Linked DNA regions of Thermovibrio ammonificans HB-1. The main gene of each other region encodes a partner of the protein of the gene in region 2 in a complex. Links are inferred from orthologs where the notes say so. Each region holds a gene or a part of one and is shown on either strand. Other genes may lie near its edges. The genes, in order: fabF and acpP.

Region 1 (12,361 bases), 200 kb from region 2 along the record:
CGGCCCTGGACCTGCGCCACAGGGGAGTTGAAGTTATCTCGTGCCCCACCTGCGGCAGGTGTATGGTGAACGTTGAAAGCCTTGCCAGAGAAGTGGAAAAGCGCTTAGAGCACGTTGAAAAGCCCCTAAAAGTAGCGGTTATGGGGTGCGCCGTGAACGGCCCCGGAGAGGCCAAGTTTGCCGACGTGGGCATTGCCGGTGCGGGAGAGCACTTCATCCTCTTTGTGAAGGGGAAGGTTGTAGGTAAGCTCTCTCAGGAAGAGGCCCTTAACAGGCTCGTTGAGGAGGTAGAGAAAGTTGCAGGGGAAAGTTGAGAGAAGCGTTTTTATAGAGGGAATGAGGCTGCACCTGAAGTGCGGCACCTACCCCGAGGAGAGGAGCTTAGGAGTTCAGGTGAAGCTCAGCGTGAAGCTTACCGGTGAGTTTGTAGATTACCAAGAGCTTCACAACCTCATCCTTCGCCTCTCCCGCAACACCTACACCTACCTTGAAGAGTTTCAGGAAGCCCTGCTTAAAGAGGTTTTGAACCGCTGGAATATTGATTCAGCTATAATAGAGACCGTTAAGCTGAGCGTTCCCTTCCAACACAACTTCGAGAGGGTGGGGGTGGAGCTGAGATGGAGAAGAAAATAGAGTGCAAACTCCTGAAGAAGGTGCGCCAGAAGAAGAAACTTACCCCTTCGGAGCTTCAGGAAATTACTCAAATAGCCAAAGAGGAACTGAAGTTCTTGGCCAGGAACAACATACCCCTCATACCGGAGAACTACATCCTCTGGTTTGAGATATTCTGCTACCTCCACGAAAACGGCCTGGAGCTCTCCGACCTTGAGATAATGGGCCTCTTTAAGGAGAAGTACCCGACCGTAGACAACGTAGAGGCCGTTCTGCTTCAAGTTGAAGATGAAGACAGAGAGCTCCTAAAGAGCGTGGCCCAGGAGATAGTCACCGAGATAGAGAAGCTCATAGAGGTTATAGTAGACCACAACAACACCTTGGAGGAGAAGGAGAACTCCTTCAAGGAGATACGGAACAGGGTTGCCGACAGCTCCGTAAAAGACCTCCTCGGTCAGGTTCTCGAGGAGCTCTGCGTAATCAGGCAGCAGAACGAGGAGCTTAAGAACAAGCTCGAGGAGGCCAATCAGCAGATAAAAAAGCTGACACAGGAGCTTGAGCAGACTAAGAAAGAGGCCTCCATAGACTTCCTCACCCAGGTTGCCAACAGGGCCAGCTTCGACAGGGCCATAACCGACATGGTGAACGACTTCTACCGCAGGAACTACCCCTTCGCCCTTCTCATGATAGACATAGACAACTTCAAGAAGATAAACGACACCTACGGCCACCAGGCGGGAGATTACGTCCTCAGGGAGCTTGCAAGGCTCCTTAAAAGCCAGCTCAGGGCCAGGGACATTATAGCCCGTTACGGCGGAGAAGAGTTCGCAATCCTGCTTCCGGGCGTTACCTTCAGCCAGGCGATAAGAGTTGCCGAGCGCCTTAGGAAGTCGGTAGAAAAGCACCTGTTCAAGTACAACGACCAGGTCATACCTGTTACAATTAGCGTTGGCGTTGCCATGATGAGAGACGGGCTCGATGAAACGGCTCTCGTTGAAAAGGCCGATAAAGCCCTTTACCTTGCAAAGCGTTCCGGTAAAAACCAGGTGAAAACCGACCTGGACGTGGAGCTCGAAGAGTGAAGGTTCTCCTTCACATCTGCTGTGCCCCGTGTGCCTGCTACCCCCTTGAGCTCCTACTGAGCAGGGGCTACCAGGTGGTAGGCCTGTGGTACAACCCCAACATTCACCCCTGCACCGAGTTTGTGAAGCGGATGGAGAGCGTTAGGAAGCTCTCCTCCGTTTACGGAATTAAGGTCATCTACTTCGACACCTACGAGCCCGAAAAGTGGTTCAGGGCCGTTGCCTTCAGGGAGGAAAAGCCCGTAAGGTGTCAAATCTGTTACTCAATGCGCCTTGAAATGGCGGCTGCCGTTGCCAAAAAGGGCAAGTTCGATGCCTTCACCTCCACCCTCTTTTACAGCAAGTTCCAGAGCAGAGAGCTAATGGTGCCCCTTGCCGAAAACGCCTCGGAGAAGTTCGGAATCCCCTTCCTGAACATCGACTTCAGGGAGGGCTGGAAAGAGGGGATAGAGCTCTCCAAGGAGCACGGCCTCTACCGGCAGCAGTACTGCGGCTGTCTCTACTCGGAGAAGGAGCGTTACTGCCCCAAGGGTAAGCCCAAGTCGGATTGGGTTGTGGGACAGATTCTTCAGGAGGCCGAGCGGGTTAAAGAGCACTTTGGTTAACCGCTGTTATAATTTGCCCTCCGATAACCCCATCTGGAGGAGCCTTGCCGACCAACCCTTTCAAACAAGAGGAGAAAATCTGGGTTTTAGACGGCGGTATGGGCACTATGCTCATGGCCAAGGGGGTAGACGTTAACTTTGCCCCCGAGCTTTTAAACGTTGAAAAACCCGAAGTTCTCAAGGAGATTCACTCCGAGTACGTAGAGGCCGGAGCAGATATCATAGAGACCAACACCTTCGGCAGTAACAGGATAAAGCTCTCCCACTACGGCCTTGAAAACAGGGTAAAGGAGCTCACCGCCGCCGGCGTGAAGCTTGCCAAGGAGGCTGCCCGGGGTAGAGCCCTTGTTGCCCTTTCTGTAGGCCCGACCGGAGTTTTCGCTGAGCCTGTGGGAGACTACACCTTCGATGAGCTGGTAGACGTTTTCAAGGAGCAGATAGAAGCGGGAGCCGAGGCCGGTGCCGACCTTGTCCTGATAGAGACCATGTCCGATATAAAGGAGGCGAAGGCCGCAGTTTTTGCCGCAAGGGAGGTGTGCGACCTTCCCGTTCTCGTCTCCATGACCTACCAGGAAGACGGGAGAACCCTCCTTGGAACGCCTCCGGAGGTTGCGGCCGCCGTTTTTGAGGGGTTCAACGTTGCCGCCGTTGGAGCAAACTGCTCCCTCGGCCCGGAGAGCTTCGTCGAGATAATAAAGAGAACCGCCTCCGTTACCACCACCCCGATTATCGTTTACGCAAACGCCGGCCTTCCGGTTCTTGAAAACGGCAAAACGGTCTATCCCGAGCCTCCCGAAACTTTCGAAAAGTACGCGGTTGAGTTTGTAAAGGCCGGAGCCAATATAATTGGCGGCTGCTGCGGAACAACCCCCGACCACATAAGGGCCATAAAACGGGCCGTTGAAGGGTTAAAGCCGGTAGAGAGGAACCCCGTTAAAGGGGTGAAAGTTGCCAGCAGGACGAAGCTCGTTCTCATAGGAACCGGACACCCTACGAGGATAATAGGGGAGAGGATAAACCCTACCGGCAAGAAAAAACTCCAAGAAGCCTTAAAAGCCAAAGACTTCTCGCTGGTTAAGCAGGAGGCAAAAAAGCAGGTGGAAGAGGGGGCCGACCTTCTCGACGTTAACGTAGGCGTTCCGGGAGCCGACGAACCCTCCCTTATGAGGGAGGCGGTTAAAACGGTTATGGAGGCCGTAGACGTCCCCCTCGTTATCGATACCAAAGACCCTAAGGCCGTTGAAGAGGCCCTTAAGATGTGCGACGGCAGGCCGGTGGTAAACTCGGTCTCCGGTGAGAAGAAGGACGTTGAACAGATACTCCCCGTTGCCGCCAAGTACGGCGCAAACGTCCTCCTGCTTGCCATAGACGACGAAGGCCTTAAGGAGAAGGCCCAGGAGCGGGTAGAGATAATAGAGCGCCTCCTTAAAGAGTGCGAGAAGGTGGGAGTGGATAGAAGCTCCACAGTTGCCGACGTTTTAAACCTTGCGGTCAGCGCAATGCCCGACTCTACGGTTGAAACCCTAAAGGCCATAAGGCTCGTTAAAGAGCGTTTCGGCATTGCCACAACATTGGGAGTCAGCAACGTCTCTTTCGGCCTTCCGTCCCGTTCCCTCATAAACTCGGCCTTTATGGCTATGGCCATTTACGCCGGGCTCGACTCCGGCATTGTTAACCCCGGCGACTCCCGTATGGTTGAAACCATATTCGCAAGCGACGTTCTCGTAGGGAAGGACAGGGGAGCCGAAAGGTTCGTCTCTCGTTTTCAGAACTACTCTCCTAAAGGCGAAGATGCCGAGTGTAGGAAGGCCCTTGAGAGGATATGCCAGATAGCCGGCGCAGTTCTCGGAACTGTTCCTCAGGCCTTCTCCCACGAAGCGGAGGAGAAAGCCAAAGGGGAGACTACAGAGGAGGCTTCCGACTCCGAGGCTCCGGCCGGTATACTGGGAACCATCTTTAAGAAGGTTCTTGAGGGCGACAGAGAGGGGATAGTAGGGCCTACCGAAGAGGCCCTGAAGGAGTTTGACCCTGTTGAGGTGAGCGATAGGGCCCTTATTCCCGCCCTCGACGTTGTAGGTAAACGGTTTGAAAAAGGGGAGATATTCCTGCCCCAGATGCTCCGCTCGGCACAGGCCGTTCAGGCCGCCTTCGAGGTTTTAAAGAGGGAGATGAAAAAGAAAGGGGGCAACCTGAAGCTGGGCGGCAAGATAGTTATGGCCACCGTTCACGGAGACGTCCACGAGATAGGGAAGAACATCGTTATAACTATGCTCGAAAACAGCGGCTTCGACGTTATTGACCTGGGAACCAACGTTCCCCCCGCCGAAGTTGTTAGGGCGGCAAAGGAGCACAACGCCGATATAGTAGGGCTTAGCGCCTTAATGACCACCACTTTACCGGCAATGGAGGAGACCATTAAGGCCCTGAGGGATGCCGGAGTAGAGGTTCCGGTTATAGTCGGTGGTGCCGTTGTTACCCCGGAGTACGCCGAGTCCATAGGAGGAATTTACGGAGGAGACGCTCAGGAAGCTGTTAAAATTGTCAAAAAACTGCTCAAGGTGGAGGAGTAATGGCTCAGATTACCGACCTTAACGTAGAGGCCGAAATAAACCAGCTTAAGGCCCTTATCAGAGATGTTCCCGACTTTCCCAAGCCCGGAATCGTTTTTAAAGACATAACGCCGCTCCTTGGAACCCCTTGGGCGTTTCAGAAAGTTATAGACTACATGGGAAACAGGTATGTAGGCTCCGGCGTTGAAGTGGTTGTCGGTATAGAGTCCCGGGGCTTTATACTGGCCTCTGCTCTGGCCTATAAACTCGGTGCCGGCCTTGCGATAATAAGGAAGCCGGGGAAACTACCCTACAAAACCGTTAGCGCTTCCTACACCCTTGAGTACGGAGAGGACTCCATAGAGATTCACGAAGATGCCGTTAGAAGGGGAACGAAGGTCGTTCTCGTAGACGATGTTCTTGCAACCGGCGGAACCATGAGCGCCGCCATAGACCTTGTTGAGAAGCTCGGAGGCGACATCGTAGGTGTCGATTTCCTCATAGAGCTCACCTTCCTGGGAGGGAGGGAGAAGATAACCTCTCGGGGATACCCGGTATTTTCACTCATAAAGTTCTAAAACAAGAAGGAGAGGGAGAATGGCAAGGAGAGTAGTTATTACCGGACTTGGAGTTGTTTCGCCTGTTGGGAGCAACCTTGAGACTTTCTGGGAGAACATTACGGCAGGCAAGTCCGGTATAGGTAAGATAACCAAGTTCGATGCCTCAAACTACCCGGTTCAGATAGCCGCCGAGGTTAAGGACTTCAACCCGGCAGACTACTTCGACAAGCGGGAAGTAAGGAGGCTCGACCCGTTTATCCAGTTCGCAGTGGCCGCCGCTCAGCAGGCCGTTGATATGGCCGGCCTTGAAACCTCCGGCGTAGATAAAGAGAGGGTCGGCGTTGTAGTGGGTTCCGGTATAGGGGGCCTTACCACCATAGAGCAGCAGCTTAAAATCCTCTGGGAGAAGGGGCCGAAGAGGGTTTCCCCCTACTGTGTTCCCATGGAGATAATAAACATGGCCTCCGGAATGATATCCATAAGGTTCGGATACAAGGGCCCCAACATCTCGGTTGTTACCGCCTGCGCTACTGGTACTCACGCCATAGGAGAAGCCTTCAGAACTATACAGTACGGCGATGCAGATGTGGTTGTGGCCGGAGGTGCAGAGAGCTGCATCACCCCTCTTTCCGTTGCCGGTTTTGCCGCTGCAAGGGCCCTTTCCACCCGAAACGACGAGCCGGAAAAGGCCAGCCGTCCCTTTGAGAAGAACCGCGACGGCTTTGTTATGGGTGAAGGTGCCGGTATCGTTGTCCTTGAGGAGCTTGAACACGCAAAGAGGCGCGGTGCGGAGATTCTTGCCGAGGTTGTGGGCTACGGAACGAGCGGCGACGCCTACCACATGACGGCTCCTGCTCCCGAAGGGGAAGGTGCAGCAAGGGCTATGGCGAACGCCATTAGGGACGCCGGTATATCACCCGAGGATATAGACTACATCAACGCCCACGGTACCTCTACCAAGTTCAACGACCTGTTTGAGACTATGGCCATTAAGAGGGTATTCGGCGACTACGCTTACAAGGTGAAGATAAGCAGCATTAAATCTATGATAGGTCACCTTCTCGGGGCTGCCGGAGGGGTTGAGACCGTTGCCTCTGTTATGACCCTTCAGACGGGGGTTATACCTCCCACCATTAACTACGAAGAGCCCGACCCCGAGTGTGACTTGGATTACACTCCCAACGAGGCCGTTAAGGCCGACGTTAAGTACGTGCTCAAGAACTCTTTCGGCTTTGGCGGAACCAACGCCTGCCTTGTTTTAAAGAGGTATGAAGGTTGATAGAGGGTGATAAACTGGTAGCGCTTGAGAGGTTGCTGGGTTACTCCTTTAAGGATAAGGAGCTTCTCAAGAGGGCGCTGATTCACCGCTCTTTTGCCTTTGAGAAGGATACCGGCGAGAACTACGAGGTTCTCGAGTTCCTCGGTGATGCCGTTATAGGCCTTATAGTCAGCGAGGAGCTTATAAAGCGTTTCCCCGAAAAGAGTGAGGGTGAGCTCTCCCAGATTAGGGCCTTTCTCGTGAGCGAGCCTTCACTCTCTAAGCTGGCCCGAACGATTAACTTGGGCCAGTTCTTATACCTGGGTAAAGGTGAAAAGAGGACGGGCGGCAGAGAGAAAGACTCTATTCTGTGTGACGTTTTTGAATCGGTTTTCGGCGCCCTGTACCTTGATGCGGGCTTTGAAAAGGCCAAGGAGATTTTTAAGAACAAGTTCCTAAAGAAGCTCTGGGAGATTCTCGAAAACGCCGTTACCTACAAAGACTTTAAGAGCTACCTTCAGGAGATTACCCAGAGGGAGTATAAGGTCCTTCCCAAGTACAGGGTTGTTAAGGCCGAGGGGCCGGAACACGACAAGACTTTTACCGTTGAGTGTCAGGTAAACGATATTACCACCTACGGTAAGGGCAAGTCCAAAAAGGCCGCGGAGCAGGACGCGGCCCGGGAGATGCTCAAGGCCCTGGGGGTGATAGATGGTGGAAAAAGTTAAACTGGCCCTTGTCTCTTCCTCACCCAGGAGGAGGGAAATCCTCCAGATGGCCGGCTTTAACTTCAGGGTGGTGAAAGTTTCTGTAGAGGAAGAGCTTCACCCCTCTTCCTACAAAACCGCCACTTTAAACGCAGAAAAGAAGGTTCTGGCGGCGAAGGAACAGCTGCTTCCGGGCGAGGTGGCCCTTGCCGCCGATACAATCGTTGTTCTCGGAGACGAAATTCTTGGGAAACCCAAAAACTCCCAGGAAGCCCGCCTCTACCTAAAGCGTCTTTCCGGCAGGTGGCACAAGGTAATTACCGGCTTTTCGCTGCTTATAAACGGCAGAGTTGTAACCGACTACGAAGAGAGCCTTGTAAAATTTAAAAGGCTGACTCCTTCGGAGATAGAGTGGTACATCTCCACCGGTGAGCCTCTGGATAAGGCCGGAGCTTACGGAATTCAGGGGAAGGGGGCACTCTTTATCGAGCGTATAGATGGGGATTTCTTTACAGTTATGGGCTTACCGGTAAGTAGAATATACGATATACTTACCGTAGAGCTTGAATAAATAAAGGGGAAGTAGGACAATGAACTGGGAGCTTATCACAGTCGTTGTAGCTGCCGTTTTCGGGGCCATCGGCCTTGTTTTCGGCTTCATCATTGCCAAATCCTTGGGGGGAAGGAAAAAGGAAGAAGAAGAGCGCCTTGCCATTCTTGAGGAGCGCCTCATAGGTGTATCCGAGCGAACCATCTCAATGGCCGAGGAGCTCAAGTCGAAAATCAAGGAGCTCCGCGAGGACAAGCTGAAGGATATCCGTCAGGAAATCGAGGCTCTCCAGCTCGAAATCCACAAACTCAAAAAAGAGCTTGCAACCCTGCCCGTTAGCCTCTCTCCCAGCAGTTACGAAGCCCTTGAAAAGAGCGAGGAGATTTTAAAAGAGATAGAGTTCAACCTTCCCTCCATAGATAACTCCCTCCTGACCCAGGTTAAAGACTCCCTTCTTATACTCCGTAACGACGTTCAAAACCTTGCCATAGAGGCTCAGAAGTCTAAGGAGCCTGCTGTTGACCCTGTCTTCTTAAAGGACCTTTTGGATACTGTTGAGTCGGCAGTTTCCATCTCGAGGAACATAAACGCCTCCCTTGTGAAAGACGAACTTCTCGCCCTTGCCCACTCTATAAAGCTCGACGACGGCTCGGAACTGACAAAGGACTTAGACGCTCAAGCCCTTAATGCCAAGGAGCTTGTGGTTTTACTTGAAGAACTGAAAGAGCGCATCAAAAAAGAGCTGGAAGGAGTAGCCAGATGAGGGTAGTCTACGGCGACGACAAAAAAACCTGGCACGAACTTTTCGATAAAGTCCTCTCTTTACGGGGTATAGAGGTTGTCCACGCCTACACGCCCAAAGAGGTTATAAACCTGACCGTAGAGAAGAAGCCCGACGTTGTGATACTCGACGTTACCCTCTCCCACGGCACTGCCTATGAGGTTATAGAGAAGGTCAAAGACCGGGGCGTTCCCGTTGTGGTTATAGGCCACCGTGCAGAGGGGTTCGACCCCGAAAAGGCCCTCTCTTTAGGGGCGTCTGCCGTTCTCGAGAAGCCCTTCACGGTGGAAGAGCTTGTTGAGCTTCTGAGGAACATAAAGACCCACAAGCCTCAGCTTGAGGAGAAGCTCGAAATTGTTGCTCCCTCCGCCGGCGAGATGGTAGAGATTCCGGTTATTGAGGAGCCCCAGGAGGAGCTTCAAGTTCTGCCCGTTGAAGAACACGTTGAAACCATAGAGCTTGAACCGGTTGAGCTTCAGCCGGAACCCGTTGAAGAGCCAGTTAAACCGCAATCTACGGAGTCTAAGGTAGTGGAGGAGGCTAAGAAGGAGATTGCCAAGAAGGTAGAGGCAGGTCTGCCCGAGGAGAAAGTTGAGCAGATAATAAGGGAAATAGCCTGGGAAGTAATACCCGAAATAGCCGAGAAGGTAATAAGGGAAGAGGTAGAGAAGCTCATAAAGAGCAGGCTCGCCTGAGAGATGTTTAGAGTAGGAATAGGCTACGACGCCCACAGGCTCGAAAGCGGCTACAGGCTTGTCTTGGGCGGTGTAGAAATCCCCTACCATAAGGGCTTAAAGGGCCACTCCGACGCCGACGTTCTCGTTCACGCCGTGTGCGACGCCGCCTTAGGTGCCGCCGCCCTCGGCGATATAGGAGAACACTTCCCCGACACAGACCCGAAGTACAGGGGAATCTCCAGCTTGAGGCTCCTTGAAAAAGTGGCCCAGCTCCTCCGGCTGGAGGGCTTCACAGTTGTTAACGTAGATACTGTGGTGGTTGCTCAGGCCCCGAAGCTCAAACCCTACAAGCGGCAGATGGCCGAGAACATAGCTCGTGCACTTGGTATACTTCCCTCTCAAGTTTCCGTAAAGGCCACAACCACCGAAGGAATGGGCTTTGAAGGCCGAGGAGAGGGCATATCTGCCCAGGCGGTGGTTCTAATACGGGAAGTCGGAGGTATAGAGCGTTGGTAATGGACATAGTGGAGATTATGGAGACCATTCCCCACAGATACCCCTTCCTCCTTGTAGACAAAATCGTTGAGTTTGAACCGAAAAAACGGATAGTCGGCATCAAAAACGTTACGATGAACGAGCCCTTCTTCCAGGGCCACTTCCCCGGCCATCCCATATTTCCCGGGGCGCTCCTCGTAGAGGCAATGGCCCAAGTGGGCTGCATTCTCATGTTCAAGTCCTTCGACATCTCCCCCAAAGAGTACGTTGTCTACTTCATGGGAATAGACAAAGCCCGTTTCAGAAAGCCGGTTCGCCCGGGAGACACGGTAAAGTTCGTCCTTGAACCTACCGTTATAAAGAGCAGGCTCTCCAAGATGAAAGGAGAGGCCTACGTAGGCGATGAGCTCGTTTGCGATGCCCAAATAATGGCGATGATTACGAGGAAGTGATGGCTCAGGTTCACCCCCTTGCGGTTGTGGAAAAAGGTGCAGAGCTCGATGAGGGCGTTATCGTTGAACCGTTTGCCTATATCGGTCCCCGCGTTAAAGTGGGTAGGGGAACGGTTGTAAAAAAGGGTGCGGTTATAGAGGGAAGAGTTACCATAGGTGAGAACTGTACAATATACGCCTCCCACATAGGCGTTGAGCCTCAAGATTTAAAGTACAAGGGAGAGGATACAGAAGTTATCATAGGTAACGGTGTAAAAATCAGGGAGTACGTGACAATCCACCGAGGAACTGCCGGCGGAGGCGGAGTCACAAAGGTGGGCAATAACGTGCTCCTTATGGCCTACGTCCACGTTGCCCACGACGTTATCATCGGGAATAACGCCATAGTTGCAAACGCCGTTCAGATAGCCGGCCACGTAGAAATAGGTGACTTTGCCGTTATCGGCGGCTTAACGGGGATTCACCAGTTTGTCCGTATAGGTAAACACGCCATGGTAGGAGGGGCCTCCGCCGTTCACAGAGACGTGCCCCCTTTCCTCTTGGCTCAGGGAAACAGGGCGCGTCTTGAGGGAGTAAACATAGTGGGCCTTAAAAGGCGCGGTTTCTCCCGGGAGGCCATAAGAACCCTAACGGCCGCCTTTGAGGTCATCTTTAAGTCCGATGAGCCCATTCAGAAGGCCCTTGAAAGGGCCCTTGAGGAGTTCGGAGACTCTCCGGAAGTGAGAGAGCTTGTAGAGTTCGTCAGAAACAGTAAGAGAGGTATCTGTCCGGCTTGAAGCTGACAAGGGAGTCACTCCAGAACCGCCTTGTTTTCCTTGGAACTGCCGGTGCCCGTTACGTTGCCTTCGGCTTCATGCGTCAGGCCGGAGGCCTTTACTGGAACTTCGGCGGCTACAACCTTCACGTAGACCCGGGCCCCGGAGCCTTTGTCCACGCCCACAGGAAGGGAATAGAGCCCTTCTGGACAGACGCCGTTCTGCTTACACACCGCCACCTGGACCACTGTGCCGACGTAAACCACATACTTGAAGCCATGACCTTGGGCGGTAAGAGGAAGAAGGGGAAGCTCCTTTGTCCTTCCGATGCGGTTAACCAAGACCCCGTAGTTCTTGAGTATACCCGTCAGAACATAGAAGAGACGATTCTAATAGAAGAGAAAAAAGAACTTATGCTGTTTGAAAACCTTAAACTCACTTTCCCGGTTCGCCACGTTCACGGCGTTGAAACTTACGGCGTTATCTTTAATTGGAACGGCAAACACTTCGGTTACCTAACCGACACAAAATTCTTCCCCGAACTCCTCGAGGCCTACTCCCCTGCCAAAGACCTCCTCATAATCAATACAACCCTCTACTCTCCAAATCCAAAAATAGACCACCTAAGCGCAAAAGACGCAAAGGAAATCATTGCATTCGTTAAACCTACCCTTGCCGTTCTGACCCATTTTGGCAAAACGATGCTCTCGGCAAAACCTTGGGAAGTTGCTGCTTCCATAGAAAAAGAGACCGGCGTTAAAACTCTGGCCGCCTACGATAACATGATTATCGACCTTAACATCCTTGAAGTTGTGAGGCAGCGCCGTTGATGAAAATTGCCCTAACCGGAAGACCGGGAATAGGTAAAACCACCTGTGTTAAAAGGGCAGTTTCTCTTCTTTCCGTTCCCGCTGTGGGTTTCTGGACCGAAGAGATAAGGAAAAACGGCCGCCGCTGGGGTTTTAAAGTTGTAAGAACCGACGGCAAAGAGGCTCTGCTTGCAAGTGTAGAAGGCCGTTCACCGTATAAAGTGGGCCGTTACAAGGTTTTCGTTCGGGAGTTCGAGGCCTTCCTTTTCCCATTTCTCAACTCTGCGTTAAACCCAACCTCTGTAGCCGTTATAGATGAAATAGGTAAAATGGAGCTGCTTTCCCGCCGGTTTGCTCGCTTTGTTGAGCAACTTATTCTCAGCGAAGGCCCGGCCCTTGTTACCATTCCCCAGAAAGACGTTCACCCGCTGGTTGCCCAAATCCGCTCATCAGGTAGATTTAAAGTTAT
Region 2 (15,819 bases):
GGCGTTAACAAGGTAACCAAGCTCAACAACGAGATAAAGGGGATAGAGCACGCCAAACGCTACACCAACCTGATATTCCTCCTCCAGCGCCACAGGGGGCTCCTGTACATCTACATGAACGGCTTTTCCGACCCCAAGGTGAAAGAGGAGCTCCTGAAGCTGGAAGAGGAGATGAACGGCTACTTTGAAGAGTGTATCGAAAAGTGTGAAGACGAAGAGATAAAGAGGCGGCTGGAATCTTTTAACAAGGAGTACCGGGAGCTTAAGCTCCCGGTAGTTCTCAAGCTGAGGCCCGACGAAGCCTTCAGGCTCCATACCGACCTCATAGAGAGGTTCATAAAGCTGCTCAGGAGCGAGGCGATAAAACACGGGATAGTGACCGACCCCAACGTTAAGGTGAGGATACTGGCAGACGCCACGCTCCTTGAGCTTCCCAACCTTGTAGAGATAGAGGGCCAGCTGAGGGGCCTCGGCAGCGGCTACCTGGCAAAAGGGGAGATTACCCCCGAGGAGAGGGGCAGAATTGTAGACCTCTACTCATCCCTTAACAGCTACGAGAACCTAATCGTTTGGACATTAAAAAACGCCTCCCTAAAGGGGGTTCAAGAGGAGCTTCAGTCAACCAGACAGAGCATCCAAAGGCTTGCGGCCATAGTTAAAACCCTCTTCCTCACGGGGGAGGAGGGGCGCATAAACCCGCTGACCTACTTCAACGAGGCGACCCAAACGGTAAACAGAACCTTCCTCTTCTACGACTTCCTGTCGCTGAAGCTGGAGAAGTTCCTAATCCGGGTGAGGAACGGGGCGGTTGCAGAGCTTACCCTTACGGTTCTGGTTTCTGCAACGCTTTCCGGAGTGGCCTTGCTATTCATCGCCAAAATCTACAGGCTCACAACAGCGTCGCTCGACGAGCTTACGAGGGTTGCCAACCAGGTCTCCAAGGGGAACTTCAAGGTTCAGGCAAAGATAGTGGTTCCCGATGAAACGGGAGAGGTTGCAAAGGCCCTGAACTTTGCCGTTAACAGGGTGAACGAAACGGTAAGGGAGTTAAGGAGAACCCAGAACAGGCTGAAAAAGCTCCTCTACTACGACACCCTTACCAACCTTCCCAACAGGGAGAAGCTGGTAGAGGAGGTTAAAAAGCTCCGGAAACCGGTAATATGCCTGATAGACGTTACAAACTTCCGCTTCATAAACGAGATATACGGTGAAAAGTGCGGAGACGAAATACTGAAAGAGCTGGCCTACAGGCTAAGCTCCCTCTTCCCGGGCAGGGTTTACCGGCTCTACTCCGACGACTTCGCCCTGATGCTGGAAGGGGAGGAGTTCTCTGAAAAGCGGCTGAGGGAAGCGCTCGGTTCAATAGAGGCGAAACCCTTCCACTGTAACGGCCTTGAGGTATCGGTATCCCTAACAGCCGGAGTCTGCATAGGCAGGGAGGGGAGCGAAAAGCTCATAAACCACGCGGAAGTGGCGCTGAACGAGGCGAGGGAGCAGAACAGGAAAGTTGTCATCCTGAAAGAGTCGGAGCTTCCCAAACAGACCTATCGCCGCAACCTGGAACTACTGAAAGAGCTTCAGTCGGCCCTCAAGGAGAACCGGATACTGCTCCTTTACCAGCCCATACTCAACAACTCAACCGACAGAGTCGAGAGGTTCGAGGCCCTCGTCAGAATAAAAACGAAAAACGGAGAAATTTTAAGGCCAAACGAGTTCCTCCCGATAGCGGTGAGGGCGAAGCTCTACCACGAGCTGAGCCGGCAGGTGATAACCAGAGCCCTTGCAGACTTCAGAGAGCTACCCTTCGGGGTAAGCATAAACTTGGGCTACCCCGACATCACCTCTAAGGAGACGAAAGCCACCATAACCGAAACCCTGAGCCGGTTTCCCAACCCCCACAGGGTAACCTTTGAAATACTCGAGAGCTACAGCATAGAGAGCTACCAACAGGTAAGGGAGTTCATAAAAAAGGTGAAAAAGCTCGGCTGCTCCATAGCGGTAGACGACTTCGGGGCGGGCTTTTCCAACCTGAAACACCTCATAGAGCTTCAGGTCGACTACCTGAAAATAGACGGCTCCATAATAAGCAGGCTCCTCAAAGACAAAGAAGCTCAAGTCCTGTGCGAGGCTATAGTCTCACTTGCCCAGGAACTAAAAGTGAAAACCGTTGCTGAGTTCGTCTCCTCAGAGGAGCTACTAAGGAAAGTAAAGGAGCTCAAAGTTGACTACTCCCAGGGGAACTTCATAGGTAAACCTATGGAGATTGAGAAGGTAAAGAAGCTCTTCCTTTAACAAGCCCTGCTATCTCGTCGGCACCTACGTAGACCCTGCCGGCAGAGTCAACGGCCACCGGAGTCCCGAAGAGCCCGTGGCGCTTCAAAACTGCCTGAACGCTCCAAACCTTCAGCTTCCCGAGGTTACACACCTTAAACGGACCGTTAAACCGGAAGAACTGGGAAGGCTTAAGCCCCAAACAGTAGGCGGAAACCGCAGCCTCAAACTCCCTTCCCTCAAACCCTACCGGAACAAACTCAACCCTGAAACGGGCGGCAAGCTCATCCAGCAGTGCCCTGTGGCTGCGACACGCGCTACACAAGGGGTTTGTAAGGAGGAGAAGCTCGGGCCCCTTCCCAACAGAGAAGAGAATCTCAGACCTCAAGATTTCCAGCTCCCTCTCCGAGAGCCTTAGCGGTTTTAGAGGCTTGAGCTTCCCCTCAACAACGAACCTCAAGTTGGAAGTTACCAGGAGCTCCTCTCCCGAAACTGTAAAGACCCTACACAGGGAAGTTCCGTTAACCGGTTCAACCCCCTTAACTATAAAGGGGTAACCGGAAGAAGCTAAAACCGCCTGTACCCTATAGAGGGACGGACACTCAGAGGCCAAAACTGTGGAAAAGAGAAACAGAGGGAATAAAATTGCTATCGCCCGAAACATAGCAGAATTCTAACAAACGGAGCACCCTTGGAAGAGAAGAAAATAGAGGAGATAGAGCGAGAACTCCACAACATAGAAGAGCAGCTTAAAGAGATAAACAGCCGGTTCAAGCTGCAGGAAGGGTTCAAGTTCAGCGACTTCATCCAGGAGATAGCGGGAGCCACCCTCATGGCCTTTCCGTTTGCGGCCAACTCCGACGTGTGGGAGCTCTCCCAAAAGATGAGCAACCTCCACGCACTACTGCTCGTAGTGCTGATAGTGGTGGGCCTTTACTTCGTAATTAAGTACGGGAAAATCGGGAACTGGAAGGTTCAAAACGTAGGAGGGTTCGTTCCCCTGCGGCTCATAACGATTCTGGCCGTTTCGTTTACCGTATCGGCACTGGCGCTGCTCATACTCGGCGTCTACCCGGCGATAGTGGACTCCAAAGAGTGGTTCCTGAGGGCGGTTGTGCTGGTCTCCCTCTTTTCGGTTATGGGCAGCTTTGGCCTTGACGCAGCCAAGTGAGATAATTAAATCAAAAAGGAGGAGCCGATGTTCGAAGAGCTTAAAGGGGCAGTTGTCCTGGTTACCGGAGGAACAAGAGGGATAGGAAGGGCAATCGCCGAGCGCTTCGTAGAGGTTGGAGCCAAGGTGTACATAACCGGAACAAACCAAGAAAGGGCCGAGGCGGTAGCCCGGGAAATCGGGGCCGTAGGCGTTAAGATGGACGTTTTCAACAGGGAAGAGGTTAAAGAAGTTATCTTCGACATCCTCGAGAAGGAGGGGCAGATAGACGTCCTCGTAAACAACGCAGGCATAACCCGCGACTCCCTCTTCATAAGGATGAAAGACGAAGACTGGGATGCCGTTATAAACACAAACCTCACCGGCGTTTACAACGTTACAAGGGCGGTTGTCCCCTCTATGGTGAAAAAGCGTAAAGGGGTGATAATAAACATCTCATCGGTTGTGGGCTTTACAGGAAACGTGGGGCAGGTAAACTACTCGGCCACGAAGTCGGCCCTTATAGGCTTTACGAAGTCGCTGGCAAAAGAGCTGGGAGGCAGGGGAATAAGGGTAAACGCGGTGGCCCCTGGCTACATAACAACCGACATGACAAAGGCGATTCCGGAGAAGATAAAGGCGGAGCTGCTGAAGTCCATTCCCCTTAGAAGGGAAGGGGAGCCCAGGGAGGTTGCAGACGCCTGCCTCTTCTTGGCTTCGGACATGGCCTCATACATAACGGGAACCACTCTCCACGTAAACGGTGGACTTTTCTAAGGGTTAGCTTATAATACGAAGCGCCATTAAATAACCTGGGAGGTAGAGCCATGGAAAACATCGAGCAGAAAGTTAAAGAGATTGTGGCCGATAGACTCGGTGTTGACCCCGAAGAGGTTACACCCGAGGCTTCTTTCGTTGAGGACCTCGGTGCCGACTCCCTCGACACTGTAGAGCTCGTTATGGCACTGGAAGAGGAGTTCGGCATTGAGATTCCCGATGAAGAGGCCGAGAAGATACAGACCGTAGGAGACGCAATAGAGTACATACAGAAGCACCTTTAAGTTCACCCATACCCTTAAAGCCACCGAAAGCCCCCTTGATTAAGGGGGCTTTTTTGATTTCCCTCATTACAGGGGTAAGGGGAAGCAGTTTAAATTGAAGTTAAAGTTATTGAGAGGTGACCGATGGGAGCGCTCATAGAGCCGAAAGACCTTCCTCTTACCGCCTACGAGGGGATGAACGCCGTCCACCTAAGGGAGCTGGGAATTTTAAACCGCCTCTACAGCGCTCTGGGAGGGGAGGCCGACGACTCAGAGGTTGAGAAGCTCTTCAGAGAGTTCATAGAGGACGTTGAGAACCACTTCTCCTACGAAGAAGAGCTTATGAAGCTCACCTACTTCTTCGCCTTCGACTGCCACCACGGAGAGCACAACAGAGTCCGGCAGGAGCTTAAAGAGGTGTTCAACCGCTGGCTGAAAACAAAGGACAGAAAGGCCGCCCTCAACTACTTTGAAAGCACCTTTAAGCCCTGGATAGTAGAGCACATAAACACCATGGACACCGTAACCGCCCAATGGGTGGCAAAGAGCCTCTTCAACATCGGCGGAGCTCTACCAGGTTAACAACCGCTACTGCGAACTCCCGCTCGTGGGATATGGAGAAAACCGGCCTGAGGTGAGCCGGCGCCCCTTCCACCGAGAGCCTAATTTCCCTACCTCCGCCGATAACCCTAACTGCCGAAAGCCCCACGGCAACCCCCGCCTGGGAGTAGGCCTTAACGGCCGCCTCCTTTAAGGCAAACCGGGCGGCCAAACAGCCTGCAAGCTCCCCGGGCCTTTTCTTCAGGCAATACTCAACCCCTTCGGGAAAGAGCCTCTTCAGCAACCTCTCTCCGTACCTTGAGAGCAGCCCCTCGAAACGGGCAACCGAAACTATATCTATTCCGATAGCAACAAGCACGGCTAACCGTTTATGAGCTTTATCATCTTCTCAACAGCCTCTTTAAGGCCGAGTAAAACGGCGTTGGCAACAATGGAGTGGCCGATGTTCAGCTCCTCTATTTCGGGAATTTCCGCTATAGGCTTTACGTTTTTGTAGGTAAGGCCGTGACCGGCGTAAACCCTGAGGCCGAGCTCCTTGGCAAGCTTGGCAGCCCTTTTCAGCCTCTCAAGCTCCTCCTGAACCTCTCCCTCATTACCGGCCGCAAAGGCCTCGGCGTAACGGCCGGTGTGAAGCTCAACCGCATTGGCTCCCACCTCGGCGGCAGCCCTTACCTGCTCCTCTTCCGGGTCTATAAAGAGGTTTACAACTATACCAGCCCCTTTCAAACGTTCAACGGCCGCACGAACCCGCTCCAGCTGCCCCTTAACGTCGAGCCCCCCTTCCGTGGTTACCTCCTCCCTCCTCTCGGGAACGAGGGTAACCTGGTGGGGCCTAACCGAAGTGGCTATCTGAAGCATCTCCTCGGTGACGGCCATCTCAAGGTTTACTCTTGAGTGGATGAGCTCCTTTATGAGCTTCAGGTCCCTCTCGTTAACGTGCCTGCGGTCCTCCCTTACGTGAAGGGTTATCTGGTCGGCCCCTGCAAGGTCGGCAATAACGGCGGCGTGAACAGGGTCGGGTTCAAAAGTCCTCCTTGCGTTCCTTACGGTGGCAACGTGGTCTATGTTAACTCCGAGTCTGATTCTCCTTCCCACTGCTACCTCCCGGCGTTATAATCGGTTTCATGAGGTACGGCTTCACGCTACTCGAGGTTCTGATAGCCACAGCCATAGTGGGTATGGCCTTCGGTGCTTTTATTCTACTAACAACTTCGGCAGTTTCAACGGCAGACCAGCAGTTTAAAACGGCAGTATCCGCCGTTGCCGCCCACAACTGCATAAACGAGGCCGTTTACCTGAACCGCTCTTGCCAGAACAAAAAGGTAGAGGTCCTCGGTTGCACAGTAGAGCTGAAACAGGACTTCCAGGAGATTATGGGCATAAGGGTTGTGAGAGTAGAGGCCAGAACACCTAACTGGGGGAAGCTGGTTGAGGTCTACGAAGCCCGCTAAGGGTGGCTTTACGCTCCTTGAGCTCCTGATAGCGGTTGCCCTTGCCGGTATAGTTCTCACGGTGGCCTACCAGTTTTTCAACTTCGTGGAAAGGGGAGGGAAAGCGGCCGTTGAAACCTCAAAGGCTTCAAACACGATAACTCCCCTCTTTTACCTGCTGTTGAAAGATTTAGAGTCGGTCAACGGAGCATACGGACCGCTAACGGCCCGCAGAGACCTGGACGGCAACGTGACCCAGATAACCTACTACACCGAGAACTGCTACTTCTTCAAGGGAGTCTGCCAGGTGAAGCTCTGGATTCTAAAAAAGGAGGAAAAACCCCTTTTCCTCGTAAGGAGTGAAAGGCCGATAAACGCACTTACGGCAACGCCCTGGAAGGATTCATTCATAAGCGGGAAGGTCTCTTCAATCGACCTACTGGCACCCTCTACAGACGGCTGGAAAGAGGTTAACGTTGCAAGAGGAGGGTTAATCAAGCTAATTCTAAAGATAAAAGGCGAGGGGGAGCTTCCCCTCACCTTCAAGCTCAGAACCTGAACATCTGACTGATTGAATCCCCGTAGTGGATACGCCTGATGGCCTCTGCAAGCATTGCAGATATCGAAAGCACCTTAACGCCCTCGAACTCCTGCTGAAGGGGAATAGTATCGGTAACAACAACCTCCTTAATAACCCCCTCCTTAACGGCCGTTGAGAGCCTCTCAACAGCCGGCCCGGAGAATACAGGGTGAGTGCAGGCCGTATAAACCTCAACAGCTCCGGCTTCCTTAATGGCCCTCGATGCGTTTACTATAGTTCCCGCAGTGTCTATGATGTCGTCTATGATGATGGCCCGCTTCCCCTTCACCTCTCCGATAATGTTCATAACCTCTGAAACGTTCGGACGCGGACGCCTCTTGTCTATTATCGCTATCGGAGAGCCCAGAACCTTTGCAAAGTTCCTGGCCCTTGCAACGCCGCCGATATCCGGGGAAACCACAACGGTATCCTCGCCCCCCATTCCCATCCTTAGGAAGTAGTCGGTCAGAACCGGACGGGCCTCCAGGTGGTCAACCGGGATGTCGAAGAAGCCCTCAACCTGCTTAGCGTGAAGGTCTACAACAACAACGTGGTTAACGCCGGCGGTGGTAATTATATCGGCAAGAACCTTGGCACTAATGGGGTCCCTCGGATTAACCTTCCTGTCCTGACGGCCGTAAGCGTAGTAGGGAATAACGGCGGTAATCCGTCCGGCAGAAGCCCTCTTAAGGGCGTCTGCAAGGAGGAGAAGCTCCATTATGTTGTCGTTTGCCGGCCTGCACAGGGACTGAACGATAAAGACATCACAGTCCCTTACGCTTTCGTTGACAACCACTTGAATCTCTCCGTCGCTGAAACGGCCAACAGTAACGTCTGCAAGCGGAACTCCCAAGTTTGCGGCCACCTTCCTTGCAAGCTCGGGATTGGCGGTTCCGGTCATCAGCTTAACCTGCTTCATATCACCTCTCCCCAAATCGGTTTAACTTCTCTTTAAAGGCTGCAACGTTCTCTGCCGGGTTTCCCTTAAACACGGCCGAGCCGGCCACAACAACGTCGGCACCCGCTTTCAAAACATCTTCCACGTTCGATAGCTTCACCCCTCCGTCAACCTCAATAACAAGCGAAGGGTTCAGCTCAACTGCCAGCTCCCTTAACCTGCGAATCTTCCCAAGGGAAGTGGGTATAAACTTCTGCCCGCCAAAGCCCGGGTTAACCGACATAACCAGAACAAAATCGAGAAAGGGCAGTATCTCCACCAGGAAGTCAACGGGAGTAGAAGGGTTTATAACAATCCCCGCCTTGGCTCCCAGCTCCTTTATCTGCTCAACTATACGGTGGTGGTGAACGGCCGCCTCAAAGTGAAACGACACCCAGTCGGCCCCGGCCTTTACAAAGGCAGGAATATACCGCTCGGGCTCAACAATCATCAGGTGAACGTCTAAAGGAAGCTCCGTTACCTGCCTCAGAGACTCAACAACGGGAATACCAACGGTGATATTGGGGACAAAACGGCCGTCCATAACATCAACGTGCAGGAGGTCTGCTCCGGCCCTCTCTACGGCCGAAACCTCCTGGGCCAGGCGGGCAAAATCCGCAGACAGTATGGAAGGAGCAAGCATCGGCACCATCTCAACCTCCGGTGAAGCCAAATTCTACCAGCGCCCTACAAATAAAAAAAGGGGGCAAGAGCCCCCTTAAAGAAGAGAAATCGAAGAGGGAGTGGTTAGCCGCTTAAACGGCGTCTCCTCCTGAGTAGGGCAAGGGCAACAGCCGCCGGGAGGTAGGAGAGGAGACCTGCCGGCCCAGACGGGGAGAAAGAGCACCCCCCACCTCCGGAGCTAACCCCTGCCGAGGAGCCGGAACCGGCCACCTCCTTAACAAGACCAACCACAACACTTCTACCGGAAGCGGGAGCAACCTGAACCTCAAGACGGTTACCGCTAACAACCTTCGAAGTAACCGTGCCGTTAACCACCTTAACACCGTAATCGGATAGAGGCTCCTTAATCTCAAAGAGCACCTTAAACGGGTTATCGGAGGGAGCAACCGCAACCGCGGCTATTAAATCACCGGCCGAAACCCCTAAAGCAGAAGCGGCTTCCTCGGTTTGAGCACGGGTGGCAATAACTTCACCGTCTACCTCTACCTTAACCGTAGAGTAGTCGAGGATGGCAGCAGGAAAGCCCATAGACTCAATCTCTCTCCTGGTCCAATCTGCAAAGGCATACTCGGTAAGCGTCCGCTGAACCTTCGGCACGAAAGCGGTAGAGTTCTCAACCGCAGGGTCAAACGGGAAGTAGAGGTTTACCTTCCTCGTGAAAACGGCCCCTTGAAGCTCACTCTCCCTACCGCCGTGGCAGTCGTCACACCTCAAAGCCTCCGGAGCAGGTCTTACGTTATGAGAAACCCCGAAAGGAATAGCCGTTGCAATGAGCTTCACCTCCACATCCCGCCCAACGGCACCGGAAACAACCTTTTTCACCGTAGAAAGGGCCGCGCTCACCTCCCGTTGGGTGTTAACCTCGGGAACTCCGTCGGGAGAGCCGTCAAGGCCGGTATCGTCGGTTATCTGAACATCAACGCCGGGAGTAAAGGCTCCGTCCTGGTCAACGTCTATAAAGTTGGGGAGGGCGTTAATAAGCCTCCAACCGCCAGCAGCAAGGTCTGAATCCTGGGATATAACCCCGCTCTTCACCTTCAGAACCAGGTGACCGAAACTACCGACCCTAACCGGTTTACCGCTCGAGTCCACCTCCTCAATAATGTAGCGGGTCGGCAGGTCGTAACTGAGGCCGAAAACCTTAGCCAAGTAACGGGGAATCACCGGCCTAAAGGTCCCTTCCGAATTATCGGCAAAGAACAGAACCCCCATGGCATTGGCAGCACTTAACTTCCAAACCACCTCACCCGTTGAAAAGTCCCTAATCGGGAAGAGGGCAACGTCAACCGGTGTTCCGTTAACGGAGTCGCCGCCCACGTAAACGTTCTTAGTAAGGCCGAGGAAGGTGTAGCCGTTACTGTCACCGGACACCACAAACATAGGTAACGTCCAGTCCATCAGCTTAGCCTCAAAGAAGTACTTCTTAGGAATGTGGCAAGTTGTGCAGGCTACCTTCTCCAGGTGCTCGGCTGCTGCCGGGCCGAAAGCTCTCGAGTGAAGCCCAACCGGGTTCTCATGACAACTCTCGCAGGAAGCGCTACCTGCAAGCTGGTGCCACCTTACCGTAAACGCCGGACCGGCGTTACCCTTTGCAAAATCGTGGGACGGAATGAGCGAGGGGACATCGGGGAAGTAACCGGTTCCTATATAGTCGTGCTTAACAGGGGCGTGGCAATCTACACACCCTTTAACGTTGCCATCTCCTACGTACCTTGCCCACCTGTGAACGTCAACGTTCCTGGGCACCGGAATGAGAGAGCCGTCTACCTTAGAGGAGACGTAGTTCCCGTCGGTAATGGTCTCGTTAAAGAACCAAACTTTAGCCTCCTTTAAACCGTCCGGCTGAAGGTAGCGCAGGTCCTTAACCTGAAGGAGGAAATCCAGCTTGGTTATCCTGCCGTCACCGTCGAAGTCGTCCCAGCCGCCGCCGTGACACTGACTACAGTGCATATCGTTGGAGTGAACTATAAAACTACCGTCAACCTGTAACCCGGCAGTGGCGTTATCGGCGTCAAAGGCAAGGTTGTAGTTAAAGGTGTTATCGGGGTTCAGGGTTGCAATTCCCGAAGAGAGAGTTCCGGCACCTGAAAAGTAACGCAGCTTAAAAGTCGCCAACCTGTAAGAGAGCAGGGGCATATTAAACGTAGAAGAGGGAGCGTAGGGGTTCTGAGAGCCGATAACGCTCGAATGGCACATAAAACAGTTGGGAGCAAGGGTGTTATTTACAGTCTCGTTTCCGGCGGAAATGGTCCAGACAAAAGGAACGAACCGCTTCTCCTTCGGACTCCAAACCGTGTAATCACCGAGAACCTCACCGTTACTGAGGGCGGCCTCTATCTCCGACAGGGACTTCTCGTGAAGGAAATTCCCCTCCCGGTCCCTCTCCATAGGACCGCCGCCAGGGTGGCACATGCCGCAGGCAGCATCGTACTCGGGGGTAGTCATATCAACAGTTTGAGGGTTAGAAGACTTAACGGGCGCCAACTGGCGGTAAGCGGGCGCTCAGAGCTTTCCGTACATTCCCATGTCGAGCTTGCTCAGCTCTTTCGGAAGGCCGTTAGTAAACTGAGAATCGCCGAACCTTTCGTAGTAAAGCTTGTAAACCTCGTCAGAAAGAATCGCCAACCTACCCTGCTGAAAGTGAAAAGAGGAGCCGATAAAATCGACATCGTGGCATGAACCACAGCTCCTCCTGATATCAATAGGCAGGTGACTTTCGCTAACAGGCCTACCGAACTGATCCTTAAGGGTGATAATCGGGTGTGCTTGGGCGGCATACCCCAGAAAAATTGAAGCAGTTAGAAGTTTTAAAAGCAATCGCATGGCCCCTCCCTTTAAGTTTTATTTACTTTTTTGCTTTTTTAAAGGCCATAAATGAAATTAAAGCGGAAATTCCGTCATCAATAATTAAAACTCAACTGCAACGGAAAGGCATTAATAAAATTCATAGATAGACCACTTTTGTAAACTTCTCACTAAATAGGTAAAAGGAGGTAAAAGTTGATTAAGCCCTACAAAGGAATAGAACCGAAAATAGGCAAAAGAGTTTTCATAGCCGAGAACGCAACCGTCATAGGCGACGTTGAAATCGGCGACGACAGCAGCATCTGGTTCGGAGCAATCCTCAGGGGAGACGTAAACTTCATAAAGGTAGGGGCCTGCACGTCCATTCAAGACGGCACTGTAGTCCACGTAACAAACAGAACCCACCCCACAATAATCGGAGACTACGTAACCGTAGGACATGCAGTTAAACTCCACGGGTGCACCGTAAAAGACAACTGCCTTATAGGCATAGGGGCAATCATACTCGACGGCGCAGTAATAGGAGAGAACTCCATAGTTGCCGCAGGGAGCCTTGTCCCTCCCGGCAAAGAGTTCCCTCCGGGCAGCCTCATAATGGGCTTTCCCGCAACGGTAAAGAGGGAGCTTACACCCGAGGAGATTAAAGGCCTTAAAGAGCACGCCCTTAGATACGTTAAATATAAGAACGAGTACCTTGAAAGCTTTAAGTAAGGAGCGCCTCATTGGAAGAGAGACTGACCGAAAGAGAGAGGGATATACTTTTAAAACTTACCGAGCTCTACATAAGGGAAGGAGAGCCGGTGGGCTCGCGAACTCTTCAAAAAACCTTCAAACTCCCCTTTAGCCCTGCCACTATCAGAAACGTAATGGCAGACTTAGAGGATAAAGGGTACCTTTACCAACCCCACACATCTGCCGGCAGAGTCCCCACGGATAAAGGGCTCAAAATTTACATAAATAGCCTCTTCCTCGCACTCGGCGAAGAGGAAGAGATCCTTGTAAACAGGCTGATAGACTACTTAAAGAGCGAAAAAGTCCAAGACCGCGACGAAATACTCCTGAAAGTCTTAGACTACCTGCAGTCTTTTACGGGTTATGTAGGCTTCGGCGTCAACTTGGTAGAGAATCTAACAGTTGAATCGATAACCCTGGTGAAGGTGGCTTCCGAGAAAGTTTTAATAGTTATCAACTTCAAACCCGACTACGTCCTCCACAAGGTCATCCGAGCTTCAATCCCCGAAGGAGAGCTTCAAAAACTCAGCAGAGCCCTAACCCAAAAGTTCCGGGGCAAAACGCTCAGGGAAGTAAAAAGGGAACTGATAGAAGAAATAGACGGCCTCCGAAAGGAGATAGCCGAGCTCTCGTTCAAGCTCAACACCCAAATCCTGAAAACGCTAAACGAAGTCAACCACCTGGAAATCCAGGGAACCGCAAACATAGTAAACATGGTGGCCGACGACATAGCCCGTATGAAGAAGGTCCTTGAAATACTTGAAGAGAAGAGCCTCTTCTTAGAGATACTCAGGAACTTCCTCGAGGAGAAAAAAGAGGTATCGGTAATTCTCGGCTCCGAAACCGAAGTAGAGCCGTTAAAACCCTTCAGCCTGGTTATAAGCAAGTTCAGGATAGGCTTTAAAAACAGCGGAGTCGTAGGGATAATAGGCCCCAAGAGGATGGACTACACAAGTGTTATTCCCCTGGTGGAAAACGTAGCCCGGGCTCTGTCGAAACTGCTTGAAGAGAAAAAATAAGAGCCGGAGCCTTACTGCACACGCCCTTCAGGCTTACCGTTGCTCCCTTCCGGGCCTGGCGGGGTTCACCCTCCGGGCGTTGCAGAGACCCCGGCTGCTATTAATATATGCCCGGTGAACTACTTTTGGGAAGCTTTAAAGCTTTTAAAAGGGTGAAAGAGCTTCAAACCCAAAACCAGCGATAGCGCACTGAACTTGTCAAAAAGAGAAGGCTTATAATCTTGATAGTACGAGGCCCTGTTAACCTTAACTCTAACCTCCTTTTTTTCAGGGTCCACTCCGAACTTCAGAATCCCTATATCGAGTAGCATATCAACTACGCGCCGAAGCTCCTCGTCGTCTTCGGGATAGACTCCCCCGTTAACGTACCTCTCAATAACAGCATCGATATCTATAGCCTTATCCACGGCCGTCTCCAAATATAACTGTTACCTCAACAGCCCAACTAAACCAAGAAAAACACCTAACCCCTCGAGCAGAACCCCTATAGCTCCAAGCTGATATGCCTTAAGCTCAAGAGACTCCATCATCCTTGATTTAAAAACCCCAACCGTTAGCTTATAACAGAAATTTACACATGAACACTATGTAAGTTTTCACAGGCCTTAAAGAAAACAAGCTCCCTTAAAAACTACCTAATATTCAAACGCCAAATCCTTTTTTGTAACAGAGGAGAGGAACTCAGGAAAAGTCTTGAAAACAGAAAAGCTCAAAGGTGGGAATCCAACTGCCGACTATAAACTTAGACCTTTCCCCCACAACGTTTATTTTTAATTTAAAATGGCGGAGGGGGCGGGATTCGAACCCGCGGTACCCCTTTTAGGGGTACACACGATTTCCAATCGTGCCCCTTCAGCCAGGCTCGGGCACCCCTCCGTGCAGAGTGCAAATATAGTCTCTTTGAGCGGTGTTGACAAGTGATTGCTCCTTTAGTAAATTTCCGCTGCCCGCTACATTTTCGGCGTTTTACAAAAACGCCAATTTTCGGAGGAACACAGGATGAAGACCTTCATGCAGAAGAAGGAAGAGGTTCAGAGGGAGTGGTTCCTGGTAGACGCAACCGGGAAAACGCTCGGTAGGCTCGCGTCTGAAATCGCAAAAATCCTCATGGGCAAGCACAAGCCCACCTACACCCCCCACGTAGACGGTGGAGATTTCGTAGTTGTAATCAACGCCGACAAAATCCACGTTACCGGAAGGAAGCTGGAGAAGAAGATTTACTACAAGCACACCCTCTACCCGGGTGGCCTTAAGGAGACCAAGCTCAAGGACATGCTCAAAGAGAAGCCGGAAGAGGTTATCAGGCTTGCCGTTAAAGGCATGCTTCCCAAGAACAAGCTCCGCGACAGGAGGATGAAGAGGCTCAAAGTTTACGCAGGCTCTGAGCACCCCCACGGAGCACAAAACCCTAAACCCCTTGAGCTTTAACGGAGGAGACAATGGCTGAAATAAGATACTACGGTACCGGCAAGAGGAAGACTGCAATCGCAAGGGTTTGGCTTATCCCCAACGGAGAGGGGAAGATATTCGTAAGGGTATCCAAGAAGAAGGAGATACCCGCAGAGGAGTACTTCAACAGGCTCACGCTCCTGAAGATAATGCAGCAGCCCTTTGACGTAACCGGAACAAACGGAAGGTTCAACGTTCTCTGCACCGTAAAGGGCGGCGGTAAGTCTGCGCAGGCAGACGCGGTTAAGTACGGTATAGCCAAGGCTCTCCTCGCCTTCAACCCGGAGCTGAGGCAGACCCTCAAGAAGGCCGGATTCCTCACAAGGGATGCAAGAATCAAAGAGAGGAAGAAGTACGGTCAGAGGGGAGCTCGTGCAAGGTACCAGTGGTCCAAGCGTTAAGGTCGGTATTGTCGGCGCTTCCGGATATACAGGGGCGGAGCTTCTCCGCCTCCTCTCCATTCACCCCAACGCAACCGTTACCTATTTAACCTCCCGCCAGTTCAGGGGAAAGCAGGTTAAAGAGATTTTCCCCCACCTGATTAGAAGCCCCTTTGAAGAGCTCTCCTTCGATGAGTTCAACCCGGAAAGGGCCGTTGAGCTGTGCGACGTTGTCTTCTGCTGTTTGCCCCACAGGGCCTCTTTCCCGGCCGTAAAGGCCCTTATGGAGGCAAGCAGTAAGGTTAAGGTGATTGACTTCAGTGCAGACTTCCGGTTCAACTCCTTTGAAACTTACGAGTCGGTTTACGGAGTTGAGCACGGCGCAAGGGAGCTTTTCAAAGAGGCGGTTTACGGCCTTCCGGAGCTCTTCAGGGAGCAGATAAAGAGAAGCAGGCTCGTTGCAAACCCGGGGTGTTACCCGACAAGCGCCATCTTGGCCCTATACCCGGCGGTAGAGGCAGGAGCCGTGGATACAGACCACCCCGTTGTGGTCGACAGTAAGTCGGGGGTGAGCGGAGCCGGTAGGAAGGAGAGCGTCACTTTTACCTTCTGCGAGGTGAACGAGGATTTCAGAGCCTACTCGGTAGACGGCCACAGACACGGACCGGAGATTGCCGAGAAGCTGGGGTTAAAGAGCGTAAGGTTTACCCCCCACCTTGTTCCGATGAACAGGGGGATTCTGACAACCGCCTACTTTAAAACGGAGCTCTCTAAAGAGGAG

Evidence for each region.
Region 1: the proteins of acpP (region 2) and fabF are in contact, whole or in part, in a solved structure (PDB 6OKG), measured with the Escherichia coli proteins. The link is inferred for Thermovibrio ammonificans HB-1 from one-to-one orthologs.

The regions. Positions count from the first base shown.
Region 1 is NC_014926.1:556,661-569,021, forward strand. What follows is about bases 4,604-7,566. They hold fabF (beta-ketoacyl-ACP synthase II), read left to right. Parts: upstream 4,604-5,445; coding sequence 5,446-6,687; downstream 6,688-7,566. Other genes in these bases: THEAM_RS03095 (homocysteine S-methyltransferase family protein), read left to right, coding at 4,604-4,869; THEAM_RS03100 (adenine phosphoribosyltransferase), read left to right, coding at 4,905-5,426; rnc (ribonuclease III), read left to right, coding at 6,684-7,394; THEAM_RS03115 (Maf family protein), read left to right, coding at 7,378-7,566. In the rest of the region: ispG (flavodoxin-dependent (E)-4-hydroxy-3-methylbut-2-enyl-diphosphate synthase), read left to right, coding at 1-314; THEAM_RS03080 (dihydroneopterin aldolase), read left to right, coding at 298-633; THEAM_RS03085 (diguanylate cyclase), read left to right, coding at 618-1,694; THEAM_RS03090 (epoxyqueuosine reductase QueH), read left to right, coding at 1,691-2,299; more of THEAM_RS03095, read left to right, coding at 2,344-4,603; more of THEAM_RS03115, read left to right, coding at 7,567-7,944; THEAM_RS03120 (hypothetical protein), read left to right, coding at 7,964-8,686; THEAM_RS03125 (response regulator transcription factor), read left to right, coding at 8,683-9,399; ispF (2-C-methyl-D-erythritol 2,4-cyclodiphosphate synthase), read left to right, coding at 9,403-9,897; 3-hydroxyacyl-ACP dehydratase FabZ, read left to right, coding at 9,897-10,328; lpxA (acyl-ACP--UDP-N-acetylglucosamine O-acyltransferase), read left to right, coding at 10,328-11,104; THEAM_RS03145 (MBL fold metallo-hydrolase), read left to right, coding at 11,101-11,913; THEAM_RS03150 (NTPase), read left to right, coding at 11,913-12,361. UniProt on the Escherichia coli protein: Involved in the type II fatty acid elongation cycle. Catalyzes the elongation of a wide range of acyl-ACP by the addition of two carbons from malonyl-ACP to an acyl acceptor.
Region 2 is NC_014926.1:347,669-363,487, reverse strand. What follows is about bases 2,983-5,865. They hold acpP (acyl carrier protein), read left to right. Parts: upstream 2,983-4,248; coding sequence 4,249-4,482; downstream 4,483-5,865. Other genes in these bases: THEAM_RS02005 (pyridoxine 5'-phosphate synthase), read right to left, coding at 5,383-5,865; THEAM_RS02010 (holo-ACP synthase), read right to left, coding at 5,015-5,380; THEAM_RS02015 (bacteriohemerythrin), read left to right, coding at 4,606-5,043; fabG (3-oxoacyl-[acyl-carrier-protein] reductase), read left to right, coding at 3,470-4,198; THEAM_RS02030 (DUF2391 family protein), read left to right, coding at 2,983-3,442. Outside these bases: THEAM_RS02040 (EAL domain-containing protein), read left to right, coding at 1-2,292; THEAM_RS02035 (hypothetical protein), read right to left, coding at 2,255-2,935; more of THEAM_RS02030, read left to right, coding at 2,963-2,982; more of THEAM_RS02005, read right to left, coding at 5,866-6,117; THEAM_RS02000 (type IV pilus modification PilV family protein), read left to right, coding at 6,147-6,473; THEAM_RS01995 (PulJ/GspJ family protein), read left to right, coding at 6,451-7,011; THEAM_RS01990 (ribose-phosphate diphosphokinase), read right to left, coding at 7,001-7,951; rpe (ribulose-phosphate 3-epimerase), read right to left, coding at 7,953-8,621; THEAM_RS01980 (cytochrome c3 family protein), read right to left, coding at 8,717-11,041; THEAM_RS09785 (hypothetical protein), read right to left, coding at 11,156-11,278; THEAM_RS01970 (gamma carbonic anhydrase family protein), read left to right, coding at 11,654-12,169; heat-inducible transcriptional repressor HrcA, read left to right, coding at 12,181-13,209; THEAM_RS01960 (hypothetical protein), read right to left, coding at 13,329-13,616; rplM (50S ribosomal protein L13), read left to right, coding at 14,209-14,637; rpsI (30S ribosomal protein S9), read left to right, coding at 14,649-15,059; argC (N-acetyl-gamma-glutamyl-phosphate reductase), read left to right, coding at 15,031-15,819. UniProt on the Escherichia coli protein: Carrier of the growing fatty acid chain in fatty acid biosynthesis.